DNA from 2 places in the Cytobacillus pseudoceanisediminis genome. Region 2 is predicted to be linked to the other one. Evidence: a T-box and tRNA genes for the amino acid it is inferred to sense, from the RefSeq annotation. Region 2 holds a T-box; the other holds one or more tRNA genes.
The links. The T-box of region 2 lies ahead of serS (serine--tRNA ligase). A T-box ahead of a tRNA ligase gene usually reads a tRNA of that ligase, here a tRNA-Ser.
Positions count from the first base shown of each region.

Region 1 (7,779 bases), 860 kb from region 2:
CTGTATTGAAATTCTAACCCGCGCCCCTTATCGGGGCGGGAGACAGTGTCAGGTGGGCAGTTTGACTGGGGCGGTCGCCTCCTAAAAAGTAACGGAGGCGCCCAAAGGTTCCCTCAGAATGGTTGGAAATCATTCGCAGAGTGTAAAGGCACAAGGGAGCTTGACTGCGAGACCTACAAGTCGAGCAGGGACGAAAGTCGGGCTTAGTGATCCGGTGGTTCCGCATGGAAGGGCCATCGCTCAACGGATAAAAGCTACCCCGGGGATAACAGGCTTATCTCCCCCAAGAGTCCACATCGACGGGGAGGTTTGGCACCTCGATGTCGGCTCATCGCATCCTGGGGCTGTAGTCGGTCCCAAGGGTTGGGCTGTTCGCCCATTAAAGCGGTACGCGAGCTGGGTTCAGAACGTCGTGAGACAGTTCGGTCCCTATCCGTCGTGGGCGCAGGAAATTTGAGAGGAGCTGTCCTTAGTACGAGAGGACCGGGATGGACGCACCGCTGGTGTACCAGTTGTCTTGCCAAAGGCATCGCTGGGTAGCTATGTGCGGAAGGGATAAGTGCTGAAAGCATCTAAGCATGAAGCCCCCTCGAGATGAGATTTCCCATAGCGTCAAGCTAGTAAGATCCCTGAAAGATGATCAGGTTGATAGGTCAGAGGTGGAAGCGTGGCGACATGTGGAGCTGACTGATACTAATCGATCGAGGACTTAACCAAGTTATATGGTTATTACTCGGCAAATGCTTCTTCATACATTATCTAGTTTTGAGAGAATGAAAAATATGAAATTTTCTCTTGAAAAATCCTAAAAAGACGGTATAATAAAACTTGTCTTTGGAAAATAGTCTGGTGGCGATAGCGAGAAGGTCACACCCGTTCCCATACCGAACACGGAAGTTAAGCTTCTCAGCGCCGATGGTAGTTAGGGGCTGTCCCCTTGTGAGAGTAGGACGCTGCCGGGCGATAATAATGGAGGATTAGCTCAGCTGGGAGAGCATCTGCCTTACAAGCAGAGGGTCGGCGGTTCGATCCCGTCATCCTCCACCATTAATTTAAATGTACAAGCTGCCGGTGTAGCTCAATTGGTAGAGCAACTGACTTGTAATCAGTAGGTTGGGGGTTCAAGTCCTCTCGCCGGCACCATTTCAACGAGCCATTAGCTCAGTCGGTAGAGCATCTGACTTTTAATCAGAGGGTCGAAGGTTCGAGTCCTTCATGGCTCACCATTTTAATTTCATATTGCGGGTGTGGCGGAATTGGCAGACGCACCAGACTTAGGATCTGGCGCCGCAAGGCGTGGGGGTTCGACTCCCTTCACCCGCACCATTCTTTATGCGGAAGTAGTTCAGTGGTAGAACATCACCTTGCCAAGGTGGGGGTCGCGGGTTCGAATCCCGTCTTCCGCTCCATTTATTGCCGGGGTGGCGGAACTGGCAGACGCACAGGACTTAAAATCCTGCGGTAGGTGACTACCGTACCGGTTCGATTCCGGTCCTCGGCACCAGTAGAATTTAACATTGCGCCCGTAGCTCAATTGGATAGAGCGTTTGACTACGGATCAAAAGGTTAGGGGTTCGACTCCTCTCGGGCGCGCCATTATATACGGGGAGTAGCTCAGCTTGGTAGAGCACTTGGTTTGGGACCAAGGGGTCGCAGGTTCGAATCCTGTCTTCCCGACCATTTATTATTGGGGCCTTAGCTCAGCTGGGAGAGCGCCTGCTTTGCACGCAGGAGGTCAGCGGTTCGATCCCGCTAGGCTCCACCATATTTTAACACTTCGGCGGTGTAGCTCAGCTGGCTAGAGCGTACGGTTCATACCCGTGAGGTCGGGGGTTCGATCCCCTCCGCCGCTACCATTTAATTCATCGATGCTGGACCTTTAGCTCAGCTGGTTAGAGCAGACGGCTCATAACCGTCCGGTCGTAGGTTCGAGTCCTACAAGGTCCACCATTTTCATTTATACGGAGGAATACCCAAGTCCGGCTGAAGGGATCGGTCTTGAAAACCGACAGGCGGGTCAAACCGCGCAGGGGTTCGAATCCCCTTTCCTCCTCCATATATTTAATAATATTATCGCGGGGTGGAGCAGTCCGGTAGCTCGTCGGGCTCATAACCCGAAGGTCGCAGGTTCAAATCCTGCCCCCGCAATCTGGTCCGGTAGTTCAGTTGGTTAGAATGCCTGCCTGTCACGCAGGAGGTCGCGGGTTCGAGTCCCGTCCGGACCGCCATTTTTACAAAAAATAAATAATATGTGGCTCAGTAGCTCAGTCGGTAGAGCAAAGGACTGAAAATCCTTGTGTCGGCGGTTCGATTCCGTCCTGAGCCACCATTTTAGAACCTTATGCGGGTGTAGTTTAGTGGTAAAACCTCAGCCTTCCAAGCTGATGATGAGGGTTCGATTCCCTTCACCCGCTCCAAAATGGGCCTATAGCTCAGCTGGTTAGAGCGCACGCCTGATAAGCGTGAGGTCGATGGTTCGAGTCCATTTAGGCCCACCATTTTATATTATTGTTCCGCAGTAGCTCAGTGGTAGAGCATTCGGCTGTTAACCGAACGGTCGTAGGTTCGAATCCTACCTGCGGAGCCATATATGGGGAAGTACTCAAGTGGCTGAAGAGGCGCCCCTGCTAAGGGTGTAGGTCGGGTAACCGGCGCGAGGGTTCAAATCCCTCCTTCTCCGCCATATTGGCCCCTTGGTCAAGCGGTTAAGACACCGCCCTTTCACGGCGGTAACACGGGTTCGAATCCCGTAGGTCATACAAAAAAGCTGTCAACAATTTGTTGGCAGCTTTTTTGTTGTCTTTTCTGTTCCAGCCTGCCCTCGGTTAGTTGCTTCTCTGTTTTTTAATCAAACCTCTCTTCTGCCTTGCTTAATTTATTGCCTGGATTATTCAAATCGATTTCAGAAGATATTCCCGTATAGGGGCCTCTAAACATATCCCCGGTGGCCATAATCTTTCCATCCGGTGCTTCAAATATCGGAATTCTTATTTCATCTTTTGATGCCTCGTTTAATAAAAATTCCTCTTCTTTATTGCTCAAAATATTATTCTCCTTTCATTTTTTGCTTGCATACTTTGTTTTATTTTGTCTAAGTTTACCGGAGATTATGTCGAAGACTGTTAGATTGGGCAGAATGCTATCGGTTTTTAACGGGATTTGAATGTTGTTGTCATAAAATTAAAAAAACTTTTACAAGGATTTTTCTCACGTCTCACGAATATAACAGGAAAGTCAAAAGAAACGACACTGGGTGGGGAGAAGGATGGTAGTGGATACTTTGGTTCCAACCGATTACCAGCTGCATTTGTTCCATGAAGGGACATATTATGAGAGTCACCAGTTATTTGGTGCACATGTAGTTTCAAATGGCGGAGAAGTGATTACCCGTTTTTGCGTATGGGCACCGAACGCTGAAATTATCAGATTAGTCGGTGATTTTAATGATTGGAATGGAGAAGGCTATACCTTACATAGAGTGAATAATGAAGGTGTCTGGTTTATTCAGCTGGATGGAAACATGGAAGGTGCCTTGTATAAGTATGAAATTGAAACAAAGAAAGGGGAAGTGGTATTAAAGGCTGATCCTTATAGCTTTTTTCAGAAGTAAGGCCCAATACAGCATCTATAGTATATTCGCTTGACGGATATCAGTGGAATGACAGCAAATGGATGCAAAAAAAGAAATGAAGCCTATTTATACGGAGCCTGCAGTCATTTATGAAGTTCATCTGGGTTCGTGGAAGCAAAAAGAGTCTGGAAGTCTGTTTACATACAGGGAGCTTGCAGATGAACTCATTCCTTATGTGGTGGAGCATGGGTTTACGCATATAGAATTGCTTCCTCTAATTGAGCATCCGCTCGACGCTTCCTGGGGCTATCAGGGAACAGGTTATTACTCAGTTACAAGCCGTTACGGCAGCCCGCATGATTTTATGTATTTTGTTGATCAGTGCCATCAGCAGGGTGTTGGGGTCATTCTGGACTGGGTACCGGGACACTTCTGCAAAGATGCCCACGGCCTTTACCAGTTTGATGGATCGTATTTGTATGAGTATGAAACAGAAGGCGACAGAGAGAACCGAGTATGGGGGACAGCTAATTTTGACCTGAGCAAAAATGAAGTTCAAAGCTTTCTTATTTCCAACGCTGTTTTTTGGATGGAAAAATATCATATTGATGGCTTTCGGGTTGATGCGGTGGCTAATATTATCTATTGGCCTAACCGGGATGGAAAGACAGAAAATCCATTCGGCACCCGTTTTCTGCAAAACTTAAATAAAGTTGTTTCGCAATATGATTCTTCCTTTCTCATGATGGCAGAGGATTCAACAGACTGGCCGCAAGTGACTGCACCAGTCCATTATGGAGGGCTGGGTTTTCATTACAAGTGGAATATGGGCTGGATGAATGACGTTCTTACATATATGGAAACAGCACCTGAGAGGCGATCTGATGTTCATGGAAAGATGACTTTTTCGCTTTTGTATGCTTTTACGGAAAACTTCATACTGCCTTTTTCACATGATGAAGTTGTCCATGGAAAGAAATCGCTGCTTGATAAAATGCCCGGAGATTACTGGCAAAAATTTGCGCAATTCAGGCTCCTGCTTGGCTACATGATTGCCCACCCCGGCAAGAAGCTTCTTTTCATGGGGAGCGAACTTGGGCAGTTTTCCGAATGGAAAGACAAAGAACAGCTTGATTGGCATCTGCTTGATTACGAGATGCATAAAAAGGCAAATGATTATGTGAAAGAATTAATAAAGGTTTATAAACGTTCAAAGGCTCTTTTTGAGCTTGATCACCTTCAGGATGGCTTTGAATGGATTGATTGTCATAATGCAGACCAATCCATCTTTTCCTTTATCAGAAAAGGCTCAAAAGTGGATGATTTTCTTGTGATTGTCTGCAATTTCACACCTGCTTTCTACCCTAATTATCGTATTGGAATTCCAAAGGCGGGGTCTTATAGGGAAATACTCAACAGTGATAGTGATAGCTTTGGAGGATCAAATAGCACCAACAAGAGGGTCCTTAAGACTGAGGAAAAAGAGTTTCACGGCAAGCCGTTCAGTTTGGAAATGTCTATTCCGCCATTTGGCATTTCAATCTTACGCCCTGTAAAACATCGGAAGGAGAGGAAGGGAAATGGGAAAGAAAAAGTGCGTCGCAATGTTATTAGCAGGAGGGAAAGGGAGCAGGCTTAGTTCTCTAACAAAAAGTCTTGCGAAACCTGCAGTGCCATTTGGAGGGAAATACCGGATTATTGATTTTACATTGAGCAATTGCACCAATTCCGGAATTGATACAGTCGGTGTTCTTACCCAATACCAGCCGCTGGTTCTGAATTCGTATATTGGCATAGGCAGCGCATGGGATCTTGATAGAAAGAACGGCGGTGTGACAGTGCTGCCCCCTTACAGTGAATCATCGGAAGTCAAGTGGTATACGGGAACAGCAAGTGCTATTTATCAGAACCTCAATTATCTAAAGCAATATGATCCGGAATATGTCCTGATTTTATCCGGTGATCATATTTATAAAATGAATTATGAGCTGATGCTGAATTATCATATTGAAAAAGGCGCGGATGCCACTATTTCTGTAATTGAAGTACCTTGGCCGGAGGCAAGCAGGTTCGGAATCATGAATACGGATGAGGAGATGCGGGTCGCAGAATTTGAGGAAAAACCAGCATATCCAAAAAATAATCTGGCCTCCATGGGAATATATATTTTTAATTGGTCTGTTTTAAAAGAATATCTGGAAATGGATGACCGCAATCCGGAGTCCACTCATGACTTTGGAAAGGACATCATTCCATTAATGCTTGACGAAAATAAAAAGCTGTTCGCATACCCGTTCAATGGCTATTGGAAGGATGTCGGTACAGTCAAGAGCCTGTGGGAGGCAAATATGGATTTATTGGATGATGAATGCGAGCTGAATCTTTTTGATCATGATTGGCGGATCTATTCGGTGAATCCGAATCATCCTCCACAGTATATTTCAACTCAAGCTGAGGTTGCAGAGTCTTTGATAAATGAAGGCTGTACAATTGAAGGGGAAGTTGAAAAGTCAGTGCTTTTTCAAGGGGTGCTGGTTGGGAAGAATACTGTGATCCGTGAATCGGTCATCATGCCTGATGCTGTAATTGGTGAAAATGTCTATATTGAAAAGGCGATAGTGCCAAGCGGACTGAACATACCTGATGGCGTTGTGATTAGTGCTTCCGAAGAAGATGATGAAATTATTCTGATAACACCGGAAATGATACAGGGAATTTGTTCTTAATTCACAGCCTGGATGCCAAAACGGCCCCTGGCCAATAAAACGGGAGGGAATGTCATGAAGAAGAGAATGCTTGGTGTGATAGACGCAACAACCTACCATGAAGATTTAGAGGAATTGACAGTACACAGGTCGCTCGCAGCTGTTCCGTTTGCAGGCCGCTATAGGCTAATCGATTTTGTTCTCTCCAATATGGTCAACTCGGATATTGAAAGTGTTGCCATATTTCCAAAGTATCAATATCGCTCTTTAATGGATCATCTTGGTTCGGGAAAAAACTGGGACCTAAACAGAAAAAGGGATGGGCTATTCTTTTTCCCATCTCCTTTGCTGGATAGTCCAAGTAAAGGAATTGGATCTTTCAATCACTTTGCTGCTAATTTGGATTATTTTTATCGCAGCAAACAGGAATATGCATTGATCTCAAACTGTTTTACCGTTTTTAATATGGATTTCAGGCCTGTTCTAGATAGACATATTATGACGGGGTGTGATATTACAGTTGTTCGGCAGGATGGGCGCTCCCTTGAAATGTACCTTGTAAAAACTTCGCTGCTCGTTAGCTTAATAGAAAATAGAAACGAAACTGGATACACATGCATGAGTGATGTCGTTACAGACATCCATCATTCCTATACGATATGCAATTATGAATATGCCGGTTTGGCCGTCATGATTGATTCCATTGAAAATTACTTTGCTGCCAGCATGGGCCTATTGGAACCGGAGGCATGGAAAAATATTTTCCTGCGCAGCCAGCCAATTTATACAAAAGTAAAAGATGAACCGCCAACCCGTTATATGAAAGGTGCAAGCGCAAAGAATTCGATGATTGCGAATGGATGCATGATTGAAGGGACAGTTGAGAACAGCATTATCTCCCGCGGGGTAAAAATTGGCAAGGGCTCAGTCGTGAAAAACTGCATAATTATGCAAAAAACCCAAATTGGAGAAAACTGTGTTTTAGACTCCGTTATTTTAGATAAAGATGTTAAGGTAGAATCCGGTGCCAGGATTGAGGGAAGACATGAAATGCCTCTTGTTATTCGCAAAGGTACCGTACAAGGAGCGCTGATGAACTCGTGAAAGTATTGTTTGCTGTTTCTGAATGTGTTCCATTCGTTAAATCCGGAGGTCTTGCTGATGTAGCCGGTTCTCTCCCGAAAGAACTTGCAAAGCAGGGGACTGAAGTACGGGTTATTCTTCCTAAGTATGGTTCCATATCAGATGATTTAAAAAAGAAAATGTCTAAAAAGTGCGAGTTTACAGTTCAGGTAGGATGGAGAAACCAGTTTTGCGGAATTGAAGAACTTGAGCATCAGGGAATCGTATTCTATTTTGTTGATAATGAATACTACTTCAACCGTGAAAAATTATACGGGTATTACGATGATGGAGAGAGGTTTGCCTATTTTAACCGGGCCGTTCTGGATGCTCTTCAGCATATTGATTTCTATCCGGATGTTATTCACAGCCATGATTGGC
Region 1 covers NZ_CP097349.1:4,983,987-4,991,765, forward strand. The annotation lists rRNA gene M5V91_RS26565 (23S ribosomal RNA) at 1-717, shown strand, start outside; rRNA gene rrf (5S ribosomal RNA) at 846-962, shown strand; tRNA gene M5V91_RS26575 (tRNA-Val) at 972-1,047, shown strand; tRNA gene M5V91_RS26580 (tRNA-Thr) at 1,068-1,143, shown strand; tRNA gene M5V91_RS26585 (tRNA-Lys) at 1,151-1,226, shown strand; tRNA gene M5V91_RS26590 (tRNA-Leu) at 1,242-1,326, shown strand; tRNA gene M5V91_RS26595 (tRNA-Gly) at 1,335-1,409, shown strand; tRNA gene M5V91_RS26600 (tRNA-Leu) at 1,416-1,504, shown strand; tRNA gene M5V91_RS26605 (tRNA-Arg) at 1,520-1,596, shown strand; tRNA gene M5V91_RS26610 (tRNA-Pro) at 1,604-1,680, shown strand; tRNA gene M5V91_RS26615 (tRNA-Ala) at 1,690-1,765, shown strand; tRNA gene M5V91_RS26620 (tRNA-Met) at 1,780-1,856, shown strand; tRNA gene M5V91_RS26625 (tRNA-Ile) at 1,874-1,950, shown strand; tRNA gene M5V91_RS26630 (tRNA-Ser) at 1,964-2,056, shown strand; tRNA gene M5V91_RS26635 (tRNA-Met) at 2,075-2,148, shown strand; tRNA gene M5V91_RS26640 (tRNA-Asp) at 2,152-2,228, shown strand; tRNA gene M5V91_RS26645 (tRNA-Phe) at 2,254-2,329, shown strand; tRNA gene M5V91_RS26650 (tRNA-Gly) at 2,344-2,417, shown strand; tRNA gene M5V91_RS26655 (tRNA-Ile) at 2,422-2,498, shown strand; tRNA gene M5V91_RS26660 (tRNA-Asn) at 2,513-2,587, shown strand; tRNA gene M5V91_RS26665 (tRNA-Ser) at 2,593-2,683, shown strand; tRNA gene M5V91_RS26670 (tRNA-Glu) at 2,688-2,757, shown strand; gene M5V91_RS26675 (hypothetical protein) at 2,845-3,042, opposite strand; partial or broken gene glgB (1,4-alpha-glucan branching enzyme) at 3,266-5,210, shown strand; gene M5V91_RS26685 (glucose-1-phosphate adenylyltransferase) at 5,152-6,297, shown strand; gene M5V91_RS26690 (GlgC family sugar phosphate nucleotidyltransferase) at 6,352-7,380, shown strand; gene glgA (glycogen synthase GlgA) at 7,377-7,779, shown strand, end outside.
Region 1: it has a tRNA-Ser gene. The T-box ahead of serS (serine--tRNA ligase) is inferred to sense a tRNA for this amino acid. The anticodon was not compared.

Region 2 (7,779 bases):
GATTGAACCGCTCATCCTGCAATAGATTCATAAGCGTCCCGGCACAGCCTCCCTTTGGATCCTTAGCCCCATACACCACCTTTTTGATGCGCGAGAGAATAATGGATCCCGAACACATCGGACAAGGCTCTAAGGTAACATAAAGAACAGCATTCTCCAGCCGCCAGGTTCCGAGGTTTTTGCATGCCTGATCAATGGCAAGCAGTTCTGCATGCGCAATCGCAGTCTGATTCACTTCTCTCAGATTATGTGCCCGGGCAATGATTTCCCCTTCCAGAACAATGACTGCCCCAATTGGAACTTCTTCCAGACCTTCCGCCAGCTTTGCTTCTTTAATGGCCTCCTGCATATACAGTTCATCTTCAGTGAATGATGCTTGCCTCATTATATCTTCATTCCTTCTCTTAACATCTGTGTAAAAGCCGCCCCTTTTACAAAAAATAACCTTAAAGGAGCGATACCATGAAAAATCCGCAAGCCTATAGACCGGCTCTTATCATTATTGACATGATTAACGACTTTAATTTCCACCATGGAAGGATCCTTGCTGACAAAGCTTTGAATATCGCAAAACCCATCAATACATTAAAGACCGCTTTCTATGAGCAGGATCTCCCTGTCATTTATGTGAATGATCATTATAATCTCTGGCAGGCTGATCTGGATACAATTACGACTCATTGCCGCAATCCTATCAGTGCACCTATCCTTCATGAGATGCACCCATCGCCGGATGATTATTTTTTAATAAAACCTAAGCATTCCGCCTTTTATGGCACTGCCTTAAATACCCTTCTGCACCAGCTCGGCGTCAATATGCTTGTCATGACAGGCATCGCTGGCAATATCTGTGTCCTATTTTCGGCCAATGATGCCTATATGAGAGAATATAATTTACATATACCGCATGACTGCACCGCTTCTAATGATGACCACGATAATGAAAATACCTTAAAGATGATGGAAAAAGTATTAAAGGCCAATATATCTTCTTTCTCTGAAAACAATTATAACATTTCTTCTATGTTTCCTTCATAAAATGGCAGTAGTGTTCTAAGACGTGTTTTTCAGGGAGGGAGATAGATTGCAGATTCATGTGGTTCAGCAAAACCAGTCTTTGTTCGGCATTGCCCAGGCATATGGAACGACGGTTGAAGATCTGATAGAGGCAAATGAAATTCCCAATCCAAATAATCTGGTGATCGGCCAGACACTTGTTATTCCGATAATAGGACGCTTTTATTGGGTTCAGCCCGGAGACAGCCTTTACTCAATTTCAAGAAGGTTCGGCATTTCTTATCAGCAGCTCGCATCTGTCAATGGGATTTCGGTGAGCCAGCCGCTGCAGGTGGGGTTCCGCCTTTATATCCCGCCACGCCCGAAAACGAACGCAGAGTTCAATGCCTATGTGGAGCCAAGAGGCGATACAGTCGCCCCTGAACTGGTAGAAAGCGCAAGAGAGGCTGCGCCTTATTTGACCTATCTGGCACCTTTCAGTTTCCAGGCCCTTCGAGATGGTTCTTTGAAGGAGCCGCTTCTGAATGATTTCCCGGCCATAGCGAGAGCCAATAATAATGTATTGATGATGGTTATTACCAATCAGGAAAACGATCAGTTCAGTGATGAACTCGGCAGGATATTGTTAAATGATATGGCGATTCAGAATAAATTCCTGGATAACATTACAGCCACAGCAAAAAAATATGACTTCAGGGATATTCATTTTGATTTCGAGTTTCTGCGCCCCGCTGACCGGGAAGCCTATAACAATTTTCTCAGAAAAGCGAAGGCAAGATTCGAGCAGGAAGGCTGGCTGATTTCTACAGCATTGGCTCCGAAAACAAGTGCAGAACAGCAAGGCCTCTGGTATGAGGCCCATGATTATAAAGCCCATGGGGAGATTGTTGATTTTGTCGTGATCATGACCTATGAATGGGGCTACAGTGGAGGCCCTGCAATGGCTGTTTCCCCGATTGGCCCAGTGCGGCAGGTTTTAGAATATGCCATTAGTGAGATGCCTTCTTCCAAAATTATGATGGGCCAGAACCTATATGGTTATGACTGGACGCTTCCTTTTGTTCAGGGCACCACTGCAAGAGCAGTCAGCCCGCAGCAGGCCATACAAATCGCTGCAGAAAATAATGCAGCCATTCAATATGATTACCAGGCGCAGGCGCCATTTTTCAATTACACAGCACCTGACGGCAAAAGGCACGAGGTCTGGTTTGAGGATGCCCGCTCCATCCAGGCCAAATTTGATTTAATCAAGGAACTGAAGCTGCGGGGAATGAGCTACTGGAAACTTGGCCTTTCTTTCCCGCAAAATTGGCTTCTGATTACAGAAAACTTCAACGTGACAAAAAGAGCTTGATCTCTCAGCAGCTGCCGCTTACAGGCAGCTTTTTTATTTTTCAGACTATATGCTCTTATTTTCTTATTTCCAGCTTAAATTCCATATCCCATCCACTCCATACTGTGATAAAATAAGCTTTGTGTCATTTTGGAACGTACCTATAAATGGTTTCTATAGATAAATAAGCAATGCAGGAGGACGATCAATATGGGGGGAATACCTTTTATTACAGTAGAGGGGCCGATTGGCGTTGGGAAAACATCTCTCGCTAAAGCGATTTCTGAAAAATTTCAGTATGCACTCTTAAAAGAAATTGTTGATGAAAATCCTTTTTTGGGTAAATTCTATGAAAACATTGAGGAATGGAGCTTTCAGACTGAAATGTTTTTCCTCTGCAACCGCTACAAACAGCTGGTTGATATCAACAATCACTACCTTGCTCAAAAAAAGCCTGTTGTGGCTGATTATCATATTTTCAAGAATCTTATTTTTGCCCAGCGCACATTAAATCAGAATGAGTATCAGAAGTATTTGAAGATCTATGACATTCTGACAGGTGATATGCCAAAGCCGAATGTCATTATCTATCTCAATGCAAGCCTTGAAACACTGCTCGATCGAATCGAGCTGCGGGGCCGTGAAATTGAAAAGAATATCAGTCCATTATATCTCGAGCAATTATCCCTTGATTATGAAACGGCTATGAATGAGTTCGAGAGGCAGCACCCGGATATTCCAGTGATCCGTTTCAATGGAGATCAGCTGGATTTTGTGAAAAATGAATCAGACTTAATGCATATATTCGATACATTGTCGACATCATTAAAAAAGAGGAGCATACACTTATGAATCTAAGGCAAAAATACGAGATTCCTTCGAACGCAGTGATCACGATTGCCGGAACCGTCGGAGTCGGAAAATCAACGATGACCAATGCGCTTGCGGACGCACTGGGGTTCCGAACCTCTTTCGAAAAGGTTGATACGAACCCTTACCTGGATAAATTCTATGCAGATTTCAACCGCTGGAGCTTCCACCTGCAGGTATACTTCCTGGCGGAACGGTTCAAGGACCAGAAGCGCATCTTCGAATATGGCGGCGGCTTTGTTCAGGACCGATCCATTTATGAAGACACCGGCATATTTGCGAGAATGCATTATGAAAAAGGCACCATGTCAAAGGTAGATTACGAAACTTACACCAGCTTATTTGATGCGATGGTGATGACACCTTATTTCCCGCACCCTGATTTGCTTATTTATCTGGAAGGATCCCTTGATGATATTCTTTCCCGCATCCAGGAGCGCGGCCGTCCGATGGAGCAGCAGACACCTATTTCCTACTGGGAAGAAATGCACCAGCGCTATGAAAATTGGATTAACAGCTTTAACGCATGCCCGGTCCTGCGCCTGAATATCAATGACTATGACATCATTCAGAATGAGCAATCCATTGAGCCGATTGTAGAGCGCATTTCTTACTTTTTAAGACAAACTCAATTATTAAAAAAATAACCGCCATTTAGGCGGTTTTTTGCTGTTTGATTAATGGCCCCGAGTACTTAGCAGAAATGAGAATCGCTGACGAAATTCTTTCCCCGGTCCTCCAAAAATATTTTTATCTGTCAATTTCAACAGAATGAAATTATATAACAAAAAAACCGCTGATCATCAGCGGTTTTATGTATCTCCAATTTTTATGCGCGTGTTAGATGTCAATTAAAATGGAGGAGGAAAGGGATTCGAACCCCTGCGCGGTTTGACCCGCCTGTCGGTTTTCAAGACCGATCCCTTCAGCCAGACTTGGGTATTCCTCCGCATCGACAAGAAATACTATATCATTTCTAAATAGGCATGTCAACATTATTTTTATAAAAAAAGAGCGGATCAAAACCCGCTCTTCAATTAAGGCTTTATAACTTCGCGATTGCCCATATACGGACGCAATACCTCCGGAATGATGACACTTCCGTCAGCCTGCTGATAATTTTCTAGAATAGCTGCCACCGTGCGGCCGATCGCAAGGCCAGATCCATTCAGTGTGTGCACATGCTCCGGCTTGCCTTTTGCCTCGCGGCGGAAGCGGATATTTGCACGTCTTGCCTGGAATCCTTCAAAGTTACTGCAAGAAGATATTTCTCTATACGTGTTATAGCTTGGAATCCAAACTTCGATATCGTATTTCTTCGCAGCTGTGAATCCAAGATCGCCCGTACACATGCTCATCACACGGTATGGAAGGCCAAGCATCTGAAGGACTTTTTCCGCGTGTCCTGTCAGCTTTTCAAGTTCCTCATAAGACTCTTCTGGCTTAACAAATTTCACAAGCTCGACTTTGTTAAACTGGTGCTGGCGGATAAGCCCGCGAGTGTCACGGCCGGCAGAACCCGCTTCAGAACGGAAGCATGCACTAAATGCCGCATAGTTTATCGGAAGCTCGTCTGCATTCAGAATCTCTTCCCTATGCATATTGGTGACAGGCACCTCAGCGGTTGGAATCAGAAAATAATCTTCGCTTTCAATTAGGAATGCATCTTCCTCGAATTTCGGAAGCTGTCCTGTTCCTGTCATGCTTGCACGGTTAACCATGTACGGAGGAAGAACCTCCTTATAGCCATGCTCGTCTGTGTGCAAATCAAGCATGAAGTTGAATAAGGCTCGCTCAAGGCGGGCACCAAGGCCTTTGTAGAATACAAAGCGGCTGCCTGTTACTTTGCTCGCACGTTCGAAATCAAGGAGATCAAGATCTGTCGCAACATCCCAGTGCGGCTTTGGCTCGAAATCAAATTCACGGACTTCTCCCCATTTGCGGATTTCCACATTATCATCTTCTGTTTCGCCGACAGGCACACTTTCATGCGGAATGTTCGGAATGCTCAGCAGCAATTGGTCCAATTCTTCCTCGACTGTACGGAGCTCCTCATCCAATGCCTTGATTTTATCGCCGACTTCTCTCATTTCAGCGATTAAATGGTCTGCATCCTGCTTTTCGCGCTTTAAGGCAGCCACCTGCTGGGATACTTCATTTCTTTTGCTCTTCAGCTGTTCTGCTTCTACAATTAGCTCACGTCTTTTTACATCCAGATCTTCGAATTTTCCAAGATCGGTTAAATCTTCGCCACGGTGCTGAAGCTTGTTTTTCACTTCTTCAAAATTGGCTCTTAAAAACTTAATGTCCAGCATTTTTTAGTACCTCCTGAAAATAGTTTAAAACACAAAAAACTCCCGTCCCCAAAAAAGGGACGAGAGTTACCCGCGTTGCCACCCTAGTTGAAAGCATGAGCTTTCCACCTTAAATCCATAACGGTTTTAACCGAAAGCATTTACTTTTCCCGAGTAGTACCGGGTGTTCCATGCTTTGCTCGAGGATGGATTCACAGGGTTTATTCACCGGTTTCCACCAGCCACCGGCTCTCTTTTAGAACAAAGTCCTGTTACTAGTTCCTCTCATTGCTTTTCAGCTATAAGAATTTTGTAATTCATAATGTACTACAATTATGTTCCATTTGCAACCAAAATATTCAAATTGTTAATTGCTTGGACTCTTTGATCATTTCAACGAAATAGCCTGTCAGGCGATGGTCATCCGTTAGTTCCGGATGGAATGAGCATCCGAGGAATCTGCCTTCGCGCGCCGCCACAATCCGGCCATTGTGCTTGGCCAGGATTTCAACATTCTCTCCAGCCTCCACAATATGCGGTGCACGAATGAATACAGCTGCAAAATCTTCTGCCACTCCGGCAATATCAACATCCGCCTCGAAGCTTTCGCGCTGGCGGCCAAATGAATTTCTTTCCACCTGGACGTCCATCACACCGATATGCGGTTCATCATAGCCAATGATATTATTCGCAAGAAGAATTAAGCCTGCACATGTCCCGAACATCGGCTTTCCTGATTGCGCAAACTCCTTAAGGCTGTCCATAAAATCATATTTATCAATCAAGCGTCTCATGGTCGTGCTTTCGCCGCCAGGCAAGATAAGCCCGTCTACCTCGTCAAGCTGCTCTTTGCGTTTGATGACTACAGCTTCGGCGCCGGATGCTTCTACAGAAAGAACATGCTCTCTGACCGCGCCCTGCAGCCCTAATACTCCAACCTTTATCATGTTCAATTCTCCTTACCAGCCGCGCTCCTGCATACGAGCTTCAGGAGCCAATGAAGAAATTTCAATTCCCTTCATCGGTGTGCCTAGTTCTTTTGAAAGTTCAGCAATTAATTTGTAGTCCTGGTAATGTGTAGTTGCTTCCACAATGGCACGTGCAAATTTCGCAGGGTTTTCAGATTTGAAGATGCCTGATCCTACGAACACTCCATCAGCACCAAGCTCCATCATTAGAGCTGCATCTGCAGGTGTTGCAACGCCGCCTGCTGCGAAGTTTACGACTGGAAGGCGTCCAAGGCTCTTGATTTCCAAAAGAAGCTCATATGGCGCTCCCAGAAGCTTAGCTTCTGTCATTAATTCATCTTCGTTCATGCCGACAACCTTGCGCACCTGTGCATTCACCTTGCGGATATGGCGGACAGCTTCAACGATGTTTCCAGTTCCAGGCTCACCCTTTGTGCGAAGCATGGAAGCACCTTCACCAATACGGCGTGCTGCTTCGCCTAAGTCACGGCATCCGCAAACGAATGGAACTGTGTAGTCTCTTTTATTAAGATGGTATTCTTCATCAGCAGGAGTTAAAACTTCACTCTCATCTATGTAATCGACACCCATCGCTTCAAGCAGACGAGCTTCTACAATATGGCCGATACGCGCTTTTGCCATTACCGGGATTGAAACTGCACCCATTACTTCTTCCATAATACGCGGATCTGCCATGCGTGCCACACCGCCGGCTGCACGGATATCAGAAGGAACGCGTTCAAGTGCCATAACTGCTACTGCACCAGCTTCTTCTGCGATTTTTGCCTGCTCGGCGTTAACAACGTCCATAATAACGCCGCCTTTTTGCATTTCTGCCATTCCCCGTTTAACACGATCTGTACCTGTCTTCATGTTTATCCCCCTTCATAAATACCATCTGCTTTGGATGGGTTAAATATTATGATAAAAATCATTTTTCAAAAAAAGGAAAATAGATTATTTTACTAGGAATTTTCCCTATTGAAAATATGCAATGAAAAAGGGCTCCTGTCAAGACAGGAAAGCCCTTTTTCTTAAAACCAACCTTTTACAGTTGAGGAAACACTTCCCCAAACATCCCCGAAGAAACCTCCGATGCTGCGCATAGTCAGCACGAACCAGTTTGCTTTTTCAACACTTTCAGCGGCTACGACATCCACTTGAATATTGCCTTTGCCTTTATCGGACAAGAACTCAATCTTCCCGTCCTCTTTCGATTCAATCGTTAGATAGCCGATTTTTTCTCCTTTTTTAATAGGAGCTGTCAATTCGCCGTTTTCATTTAATTTCTCTTTAT
Region 2 covers NZ_CP097349.1:4,123,892-4,131,670, forward strand. The annotation lists gene tadA (tRNA adenosine(34) deaminase TadA) at 1-385, opposite strand, end outside; gene M5V91_RS22320 (cysteine hydrolase family protein) at 463-1,038, shown strand; gene M5V91_RS22325 (LysM peptidoglycan-binding domain-containing protein) at 1,085-2,371, shown strand; gene M5V91_RS22330 (deoxynucleoside kinase) at 2,561-3,202, shown strand; gene M5V91_RS22335 (deoxynucleoside kinase) at 3,199-3,867, shown strand; tRNA gene M5V91_RS22340 (tRNA-Ser) at 4,078-4,169, opposite strand; gene serS (serine--tRNA ligase) at 4,258-5,535, opposite strand; T-box leader at 5,588-5,812, opposite strand; gene pdxT (pyridoxal 5'-phosphate synthase glutaminase subunit PdxT) at 5,874-6,461, opposite strand; gene pdxS (pyridoxal 5'-phosphate synthase lyase subunit PdxS) at 6,474-7,355, opposite strand; partial or broken gene M5V91_RS22360 (D-alanyl-D-alanine carboxypeptidase family protein) at 7,517-7,779, opposite strand, start outside.